Regions from separate parts of the Companilactobacillus sp. HBUAS59699 genome, predicted to be linked through region 2. Evidence: predicted binding sites of a transcription regulator. Region 2 holds the regulator's gene; the other holds the start of a gene.
The links. The regulator NrdR, encoded in region 2, represses ribonucleotide reductase genes. The targets are predictions, from matches to a motif close to ACACNATATATNGTGT.
Positions count from the first base shown of each region.

Region 1: nrdH (glutaredoxin-like protein NrdH) is a predicted target of NrdR. The motif match lies at 4,179-4,194, and genes of this name have one in related genera.

Region 1 covers NZ_JAYKTV010000006.1:13,402-18,824, reverse strand. Annotated here, with positions in the region: gene U8519_RS10880 (quinone oxidoreductase family protein) at 1-770, opposite strand, end outside; gene U8519_RS10875 (ribose-5-phosphate isomerase A) at 767-1,429, opposite strand; gene U8519_RS10870 (C40 family peptidase) at 1,521-2,237, opposite strand; gene U8519_RS10865 (guanylate kinase) at 2,452-3,009, opposite strand; gene U8519_RS10860 (DUF2187 domain-containing protein) at 3,094-3,297, shown strand; gene U8519_RS10855 (LVIS_2131 family protein) at 3,356-3,991, opposite strand; gene nrdH (glutaredoxin-like protein NrdH) at 4,277-4,507, shown strand; gene nrdI (class Ib ribonucleoside-diphosphate reductase assembly flavoprotein NrdI) at 4,507-4,881, shown strand; gene nrdE (class 1b ribonucleoside-diphosphate reductase subunit alpha) at 4,868-5,423, shown strand, end outside.
Region 2 covers NZ_JAYKTV010000001.1:104,756-110,178, forward strand. Annotated here, with positions in the region: gene mutM (DNA-formamidopyrimidine glycosylase) at 1-632, shown strand, start outside; gene coaE (dephospho-CoA kinase) at 629-1,222, shown strand; gene nrdR (transcriptional regulator NrdR) at 1,244-1,726, shown strand; gene U8519_RS00480 (DnaD domain protein) at 1,738-3,132, shown strand; gene dnaI (primosomal protein DnaI) at 3,135-4,046, shown strand; gene thrS (threonine--tRNA ligase) at 4,352-5,423, shown strand, end outside.

The sequences.
Region 1 (5,423 bases), on a different contig from region 2:
CCTTTGATTGACTTCGAGCTGGTATAAAATTGTCTAACATCAAATGCGAATTGGTTAGTTTTTGGGGCTGTGATCAAAACCACCTGTCCGTAAAGCTTCAATTTTTGAAGATTCTGATTCAAGTCGACTCTACCTGAAGTATCAATAATGTAATCAAATTTATTTTTTACTAACGAAATATCAGTATGATAATCGATTGTCTGATTGCTTCCGAGTTTTATCAATTGCTCAAAGTCATTCGTATTACTAGTCGTGGTAACTTTTAATCCTAATAACTTACTCAATTGAACTAACTTAGTCCCAACATGACCAGCAGCACCTTCGATCAAAATACTACCATTACGCTTCACTTGAAAAATATCGTTCAAAATTATTGCGGCCGTCGCTGAAGAATGCACTGACGCTACTAGTTGTACTGGATCGACCTTTGGAGCCTTAAACAAACGATTATCTGGAATAGCCACAAACTCACTAGTAACACCAACTCGTCCATCGTAGCCCATACTATTAGTCCAAACATGATCACCGACTTGAAAATTATTTACGGCCTGACCGATCTTTTCTACGATTCCCACGGCATCGCGACCAATCACAAAGGGAAAGTTCATCTTAGTCTCAAATCCACCTGCCCTAACGAAAGTATCGACATGATTGACCGATGTATAACTAACTTTCACCAAGACCTCGTTATTTTTAATAGTAGGAAGTGGTAATTCACCAATTTTTATTTCTTTGTAGGAACCAGTTTTTTCAATATATGCGGCTTTCATTTCAAACTTCCTTTGACGATTACTTGGTCATTATCGGCTAACAAAGCAGCCGTAACTAGTCCATGAAAATACGAAGTACTGACGACACCGTTAAATGAACTCAATCGTTGGTCGATCGTCTCGATCTGGTCCCAATTATCAAACGTGTAATCCACTAACCCGTTACCTAACTTCGTTCGTACCATACCAGCAATATCACTTGATTGGCGAACTGTAGCTTGACCACCTAATTCTGATACGACAGAACAAACTTGAGGAATCGCTGCTTCGACAACTTCTAAACAGAGAAAGACATCAGGATCTAGTTGTGATCTCATGCGCTCTTTGGGAGCTAATATTATATAGTTCTTAGCTTGTTGTGCATAGATTCTTTCAAACGTATGGATCCCACCATTACTCTTCAATGCATTCAAATTCTCATCCAAACTATCACAGCCGTCAAAAGCTAGATCGATCTGCTTGATCTGATCTAACTCTAAGACTGACATGCCTAAGCTTTGACAATTTTTCTTCGTTACTTCTGAAGGTGTACAAACCTTTATGTCGAGTTTTTGTTTAGCTACTTCTTTGATCAGTCGATTGACTGTATTGCCACCACCAAAGCTGATCGTCATTTGGGGTTTAATTAAACTAATTGCCTTTTCCAGAATCTTTTCCATGATAAGTTTCTCCATTTTTTTGTTTAATATCTAAAGTATACAAAAAAAGACTGCCAATGGCAGTCTAAGCGATTTTAATTTTGAATTTGTATTATAGAACCTTAACAGCGAATGAAGGCATGAAGTAACTTGATATACTTGAAATCTTAACTGATTCGCCTGGTTGTGGTGCAGCGATGTATTGGTTGTTACCTAAGTAAATACCTACGTGGTATGTAGAACCATGGCCACCCCAGAACAATAGGTCTCCGGCTGAAGCTTGTGAAACAGCTTCTTGTGTACCAGCTGATTCTTGAGCTACTGTGTAACCACCGATGCTCTTACCTGTTGCTTGTTGGTATACGTATGATGTGAAACCTGAGCAGTCGAATCCTGCAGGTGTCTTACCACCCCATACATAAGGTGTACCTAAGTATTGTTTAGCAGTACTGATAACTGCGTCAACATCTGATTGTGTTGAAGCACTTGAGTCTTCAGTAGCTGCTTGTGTAATTGTAGAAACATCAGTAACGTCTGAAGCCTTAACCCATTCGTTTGCACCTACATAGTAGAAAGTGTTACCTGAAGCGTCTGTTGCTGATTTACCAACAGCCCAGTCAGTATTTGCAGCAAGTGCACGACCAGCAGTCTTAGCAGTTGATGAAGCAGATGAATAAAGGATTGCCATATTGTTTGTACGAACTGCAACAGGTGTAGCTGTATCAGCTTTAACTGTTGTAGAAGAAGCGTTTGAAACACCTAATCCTGTAACTGCTAATGAAGCAGCTGCTGTAAATGTAATTAGACCTTTTTTAACTTTAGTATTCAAAATTGAAATCCCCCGTAATGGTTTGTTTTTTTTAATTGTTTAAATTTTTCTTAAATGTTATTTTCTTATCACTCAACGATGACTATAATACACTCTGAATATTGCAGAAATGTTACAGCAATTGTATAAGAATGTTACACTTTGTCTTTCACAAAGCAAAAGGGCCACTAACGTCGATATATCAGCATTAGTGGCCTTTTTGTGAATAATCAAATTACTTGAATATTAGGTGATTTATTACCTCATCGACTCTTTTTTTGGTTAAATCGATGTCTTTGTTAATAATTTCATATGATTTTCCCTTTAATTCATCCGGAATTTTCAGATCTCGCTTAAATTCTTCGCTGTTGATTCGCTTAATCAATCGTTCAGAAGCATCCCCACGATCGTGCAATCTCTGTGCCACTGTCTCTAGATCTACTTCTAAAAATATCACTACCGCTGCGTCCCCATACTTCTTCTTATAGGAAATAGCCCCGGCCGTATCAACAACAATACTAGCAATATCAACTTTTTTCCAAGTCTGGTTAAGACTCTCTTCTGAAGAACCATAGTGAAAACCGGAATATTCCACTTGTTCCAAATAATGATTTTTAGCAAAAGTTTCATCCGTTTCAAAATGATAGTCGACCCCATCAACCTCGCCAGCTCGGGGAGCCCTTGTTGTATGTGTTAAGACGGGAGGAATATGATATTTTTTCTTTAAATATTGACTGATAGTTGTCTTACCAGTACCGCTAGCACCGGTGATCACGATAATTTTTTTATCCATAATGTATCCTATTATTTGAATTATTTCTTCTACTATATTATTATACTAGTCTGTTAAGTAAAAAATCCTAGGAGATTTATACATATGAAAATAGAAGATTTAAAGGTTGGAGAAGTTTACAAGTGCAAAGTGGATGAAGATATGGATTATCCCTTTGAAGGTAAAGTTGAAAAAGTCTACGAGCATTCAGCTTTGATGGAAATCGTCAAGAACGATCCTAAAGATGATACAAACAAGATGGAACTCAATAATAAAATAGTTGTAAGTATCAAAAAAATTAAAAAGTAAAACTTGAAAAGCTAAATGGAGCTATGGCAATCATGTCATAGCTCCATTTTTGTTCTTATTATTCTTTCTCTGCTTCCACATCAATAAATGAACGAGCTGGTACCCTCAAGACACGGTATTCGACTGCAAAGCGTCCTGCTTTGAGACCTAAGCCGTTGGCGAAGTTGTTCTTATACTTAGCTTGTGCTGTGATGACATAAGCATACTGATACTTAGAATCCATCTTCTTGATCTTGTCCATTGGCCAATTCATACGCATCCCTGAGACATTAAACGGTAATGTTGCATCCGAAATAGTCGCATTGTGACTTGAGACAGTATAAGTTGAATTGTTCACCCAATATTGATAAACATCGTTATCACTGTGCTTGTCTTTTTTATCAATCTTGACGTAATAACCCTGACCATCATTAGTAGTTTGTACGATCATTGGTTCGTACTTATAAGACATCGCAATGTCGTTCTTGTCCTTCAAATCAACTCTTGAGAACAAGGTTACATATAGCATTGCACTTACCGCCAAGATGACCACAACAATTTCTAACAGATCAACTAAGATCGTCTTCCAAGTAATGCCACCTTTTTGGACAACTAATATTTTTAAATGGCGATTTCTAATATTAAATACCACGAAGATCAATAGTGCGATCACTATGATCCAGGCGATTATTCCCACAAAATTCCAAGAACTCATAATCTTCTCCCTACTAAATTATTGCCCTTCAGCATTTGTAATTTTAACTGAAAAACATATAATAGTCATTACGGTAATTTTACCACGAAAAAACTAAATATAATAAAATTCAGAACATTATTCTCTAGACAATAACCGTCAAACTGGTCTTTGTAGCCACACCATAATGTAGACCAATTATTATACAATACTATATCTTGTGTTTTCACAAGAATAATTACTAGTATTGATATATTGAATGTTTTATACTAGTGAATGAATCACATTTCGAGGGAGCGGATCATTATGAACAACGTAATCGTATATAGCAAAAACAACTGCATGCAATGCAAAATGACAAAGAGATACTTAAAAGAACACAATATCAATTTTGAAGAACACAACATCAATCAAGAACCAAAATACCTTGATATGTTAAAAGAACAAGGCTTCCAAAGTGTACCAGTAGTTATGCCTGAAAATAGTGACCCTATCGTCGGTTTTCGTCCAGATAGCTTGAAAGAATTAGCTAACTAATGGTCGACATAGCCTACTACTCAATTACCGGCCAAACACGACGCTTCGTCAATAAGACCGGCCTAAATGGATATGAAATATCTGACGCCGATCCTTTTCACGAAATGGATCGGTCTTTTATTCTCATCGTTCCGGCATACGACGATGATATGATGGATCCAGTCGTAGATTTCTTACAATACAAAGACAACGCTAAGAACTGTGTCGGCTTAGCTGGCGGTGGTAACCGTAATTTCAATTCTTTATACAACCACACTGCCAGAGACATTGCTAAGGGACTAGATGTTCCGGTCGTCTTCGAGTTTGAGTTCAACGGTACTAAGAAAGACGTAGAAAATTTCAAGAAAGTAGTGAATAACTTTGGGACTAAATAATCTAGATGTAACGAAGGTAAGTTACTTCAAGCTAAATAACGAAATCAACATTCCAGTCGATGGCAAGATTCCTTTGAACAAAGACCAAGAAGCTGTTAAAGCCTTCTTCGCTGAAAATGTCGAACCAAATACTATGAAATTTGCTTCATTCAAAGATCATATCGACTATTTGGTCGACAATGACTACATCGAAAAAGAAGTTATCGATGAATATCCGTTTGAATTTATCGACAATCTTTACCAATCACTCTTAGCTAAACATTTCCAATTCAAGTCTTTCATGGCTGCTTATAAATTTTTCAATCAATACGTTATCAAGACTAACGATGGTGATTTATATTTGGAAAACTATGAGATGCGGATCCTTTTCAACGCCCTACTCTTCGCTCACGGCGATCAAGAACAAGCTACTACATTAGCTAACGAAATGATCATGCAACGTTACCAACCTGCTACTCCATCATTTCTCAATGCCGGCCGTAAACGTCGTGGTGAATATGTCTCTTGTTTCTTATTACAAGTTACTGACGATATGAACAGTA
Region 2 (5,423 bases):
ATGGATTTACGATCATTAGCCATTTGCGAATGGAAGGTAAGTATCGTGTTTCTGCCGATCCAGCAATGATCGATAAACATTCTCATGCAATTTTTACTTTGGATGATGGACAAAAGCTCATTTATAATGATGTTAGAAAATTTGGTCGAATGCAGTTGTGGAGAACGTCTGATCTTGCGGGAAATAAGTCGATTGCAAAATTAGGTCCTGAGCCCTTGTCAGATGAATTTACATTTGAAAATGTTAAACCAAGGATAATGCGACATCGCAAAGACATTAAGACGGTTTTGTTAGATCAATCAGTTATGAGTGGACTTGGTAACATATACGTCGATGAAGTCCTTTGGAGTGCCAAACTGCATCCAGAAACACCAGCTAATCACTTGAATGATGATGATATTAAGAATATTATTAAATATTCAAATGAAGAAATGAAAATGGGAATTGAAGCTGGTGGATCAACGGTTAGATCGTATGTAGATTCAACTGGTCATGCAGGTCACATGCAGAATTTCTTGCACGCTTATGGCAAAGAAGGAACACCTTGTTCTCGTTGCGGTACTGAAATCGAGAAAATAAAAGTAGGCGGACGTGGTACACACTTCTGTCCACACTGTCAGGTAATCAAATGAGCAAGATCTATGGGTTAACGGGTGGAATCGCAGCTGGTAAATCAACTGTATTGGATATTTTTAGAAAGAACGGTTGTGTAGTTTACGACGCTGATCAAGTAGCAAGAGATATTGTCGAGCCTGGTACTATTGGATTGGAACAGATTGTAAGTACTTTTGGTAAAGGAATCTTGTTCAGTGACGGATCTTTGAATCGAAAAAAATTAGGTTCAATCGTTTTTAATGATAAAAATCAGCTAAAAAAGTTAACAAATATCACAGGACCATTGATTCGAGAGCAAATTCTACATACAATAAAACAAGTCCGTGAATCAAATGATAAAAGAATAGTAATATTTGAAATTCAATTATTGTTTGAATCTAATTATCAAAATTATTTTGATGGAGTAATAACTATTTATATTCCTGAAAAAATACAGTTAGAACGCTTGATGGAACGTGATAGAATTAGTGAAGAAGATGCTTTGAAAAAAATCAATTCACAAATGTCGATGGAAGATAAGAAAAAACGTGCAGATATTGTGATTGATAATTCAGGTAATTTGAATATTTTAGAAACTGAAATTTATAATTTGATAAAAAAATTATGATACAGAAAAGAGGCTGATGATATGATTTGTCCACATTGTCATCATGATTCATCAAAAGTTGTCGACAGTCGTCCAAGTGATGAGGGACGCGCTATCAGACGTAGAAGAGAATGCGAATACTGCGGGACACGTTTTACAACTTTTGAAAGAATCGAAAAATCGCCATTATTAGTAATCAAGAAGAACGGGAATCGTGAAGAGTTCAGTCGTGAGAAGTTATTGCGAGGATTAGTACGTGCAGCTGAAAAGCGCCCAGTTACTATTGATCAAATGAATGGCATCGTTGATAAGGTAGAAAATCAAATTCGTGCAACCGGTGAGAATGAAGTTGGTTCTCAAACTATCGGTGAATATGTCATGAAGATTCTTGCCGATGTCGATGATGTTACTTATATCCGCTTTGCCAGCGTCTATCGTGAATTCAAAGATATGAATGGATTTATGAAAGAGGTTCAAGAAATGATGGCAAATGATGGATCTGAAGGTAAATCTGATAAAGATTAGGAAGTGCTGAATTGGCAAAAGAATTTAATTATGATCCGGCAAAGTTTACACCATTGACGGGTTATTGGTGTTTGCCACACGGACAAATAAATGATTATGATCGTCATGTTTTGACTGATCTTTATTTGCCGTTACTTGGAACTCGTGCATATAGTATTTATTTACTGTTGTGGGAGAAGGTTCCTAATAAAGAATTAGTCAGTGAGCGTCAGAGTCACGCTGATCTGATGAGCTTATTAGACCTTGACTTAAAAACTTTTTATAATGAACGCATTAAGGCCGAAGCATTGGGTTTGATCCGGTCATATGAAAAGCATGATGACATTGGTGATTACGTTGTATATCAATTGTTTGAGCCTTTAATGCCGCATGATTTTTTTAATGATGATCTAATGAGTATTTTTTTGTATGAACAGATAGGTGAGAAGAACTATCACAAGTTAGTCAAAAAATATGCCCAATCGACTGATATTCTTGATGATTCCAAAGAGATCAGTAAAGATTTCTTGGAAGTATTTCAATTAAGTAATGATGACTTGATAAATACTCCGTCAGAAGTTAAATCGGCTCAAAGTGATTTTGATGATATGAATACACAACCTAAACCTAAGATCCAAGAAACAGATGATTCTCAACTAGACTGGGAGTTGATTTCGGAAAGAATTGGTCAGTTGTTCAAAATCAGTAATGATGATCTCTTAAAGAATCAAGAATTGATCATTAGTTTGCACGCTTTTTATGGCATAGATGAAATAGCCATAATTAATTTGATCGGTCAAACTTGTGACATCGTTAATAATAAGATCGATCCAGTCCGTTTGAAGCGGACGGTTCAAGATCGCTTTGAGAAGAATGCTAATATTTCAATCAAGAATGCCACAACTCAGAATAATAATGAAGCTAATAACACAAACCAAAATACTATAGTGACACATTTTAATCGTGCAGATGATGTATTGTTGCAACAAGCGAAGACTTTGGCACCAGCTGACTTCTTAGCCGCTGAGAAAAAGAAGAGTGGCGGCTTTACTGGTACAGTGGAATCACGGGCATTACGAGATATGGCGATGAAGACTTATTTGTCACCAGCTGTTTTGAATATCATGGTGGACTACATACTGCAAAATTCGCCAACGCTGACGTTACCCTTAATGGAAACTATGGCTAATGATTGGCAGCAAAACAACGTTGAAACTCCAGAACAAGCTCTGCAAAGGCTGCATGATTTCAAAACTAAGCCGCGTAACCCCAAGCGTCGTTATAACAGTAATAAGGCATCCAGAAGAGTCGAACAGAGTACTGATTGGAGTAAGGTGACTTCCAAGCCAGTAGCTAATGGGGATGCTAAAAAGAAACAACAAGAGTTACAAGAGAGACTCAGAAAAATGAGAAATAAGGATAATTAATCATGGAAAATTTAGGATCAAAATTAGCTGAATATTTAAACTCAAAAAATCTAACTGATGATTATCGTCGTTTGATGAGTCAAGCATTGAATGATCCTGATGTTCAAGTTTTTTTGAAGAAAAATTCTGAACAAATCAATTCAGATGCTATTGATGTTAGTGCCGCTAGTATTTATGAATTCTACAATCACAAGACACATCCAAGTGAATTGTCTAAGGGATATGTGCCACAATTAGTGGTCAGTAATCACAATATTGAAGTTGTCTATGCCCCTAATAGCAGAACTATCAGCAAAGAAAAAGAAAGTAATTATGAATCAAAATTTGTCTTGTTGAATATGCCAAAGGATATTCGCAAAGCTACACTGTCTGATTACGGTGGTGCGGGTAGACAAGAGGCACTCGAAGCGGCACTAGACTTTGTAGATAATTATGAACATCGAAATGATAACTTTGTTCCCGGATTATATTTGGCTGGTGACTTTGGTGTAGGTAAGACATATCTTTTGGGTGCAATCGCTAATGAATTGATCAAAGATGATATCAAAACAACGATTATGCATTTTCCAACCTTTGCGATTGAAATGAAAAATTCAATCGGACAGAACAATGTATTAGATCGTGTCAACAAAGTTAAAGATGCTGAAATTTTAATGCTGGATGATATTGGGGCAGACTCAATGTCTAGTTGGATCCGTGATGAAGTACTAGGAGTTATCTTGCAATATCGTATGCAAGAAAATATGCCGACATTTTTCTCTTCGAATTTTTCAATGTCTGAGCTAGAACAGCATTTGTCAGTTAATCAGCGTGGAGAAGAAGAGCCAGTAAAGGCACAGCGGATTATGGAGCGAGTAAAATATCTCTCCAAAGAAGTAATCGTCAGCGGACCAAATAAACGATTTTCAAGATAGATTTTCATTTTAGACTTGCAAAATGGATTTATAAATGTTTCAATAAGTGCATGAAAGACAACACTTCGGTTCTATTCAGGGAGGGTACGATTACTGAAAGCTTACCCATTACTGGAGTTACCACTTTCACTAAAAACTGTATAATTGTCGGTTACTTTATAACCAAAAGAGTGAAAACTGTTTTGTACAGTTTTAAAGTGGGTGGAACCGCGTAGGAATGCGTCCCTGAAGTATGTATACATATTAGTATTGTGTATGTACTTCAGGGACGCATTTTTGTTGTCCAAATTTTAGGAGGAAACCACATGTCAAAAATCAAATTAACATTTCCAGATGATTCTGTTAGAGAGTTTGATGAAGGCACAACTGTTCTAGATGTTGCTAAGTCAATTAGTACATCATTAGGCAAAAAAGCTGTTGCTGGTAAACTTAACGACACTTTAATCGATGTAGAACGTCCAATCAGCCAAGATGGTAAGATTGAAATCATTGCCGGTGAAGATGATGAAGATTCACTTAAGGTTTTGAGAAATACTGCTAGTTTAGTATTCGGTGCTGCTGCTAGTGAATTAAAGAAGAATCTTCACTTCGGTGAAAAAGAATCAAACGATGACGGTTTCTTCGTTGATACAGATGATAAAGATGGTCAAATCAGTGTTGACGAGCTAGAAGAAATTTCAGCTATCATGCACAAGATCATTAAGAACAACGACAAAGTTGAACGTGTCATGATGGACAAGTCAGAATTAGTTGAAATGTTCAAGGATGATCCATACAAGTCATCATTGATCGGTGCTATTGAATCAGTTCAAATTCCTGTATACAAATTAGATGGATTCGTTGACTTCGGTTACGATGCAATTCTTCCAAGTATGAAGAGTTTGAAACACTTTAGCTTATTATCAGTTGCTGGTGCTTATTGGCAAGGTAAGTCAAGTAACCCAATGTTACAAAGAATTTATGGTACAGCCTTTTATAAGGAAGCAGATCTTGAAGCTGATGCAAAACGTCGTGCTGAGATCAAAGAGCGTGATCACAGAACAATTGGTCGTGATCTTGACCTATTCTTCGTTGATCCAGAAGTTGGTGCAGGACTTCCATACTGGATGCCAAATGGTGCAACAATTCGTCGTGTCATCGAAAGATACATCATCGATAAGGAAGTTGCTTGGGGTTACCAACACGTATACACACCAATCCTTATGAACTTGAATGCTTATAAGACTTCAGGCCACTGGGAACACTATCGTGAAGACATGTTCCCACCAATGGACATGGGTGACGGCGAAATGCTTGAACTACGTCCTATGAACTGTCCTTCACATATTCAAATTTACAACCATCACAAACGTTCATACCGTGAATTACCAGTTCGTA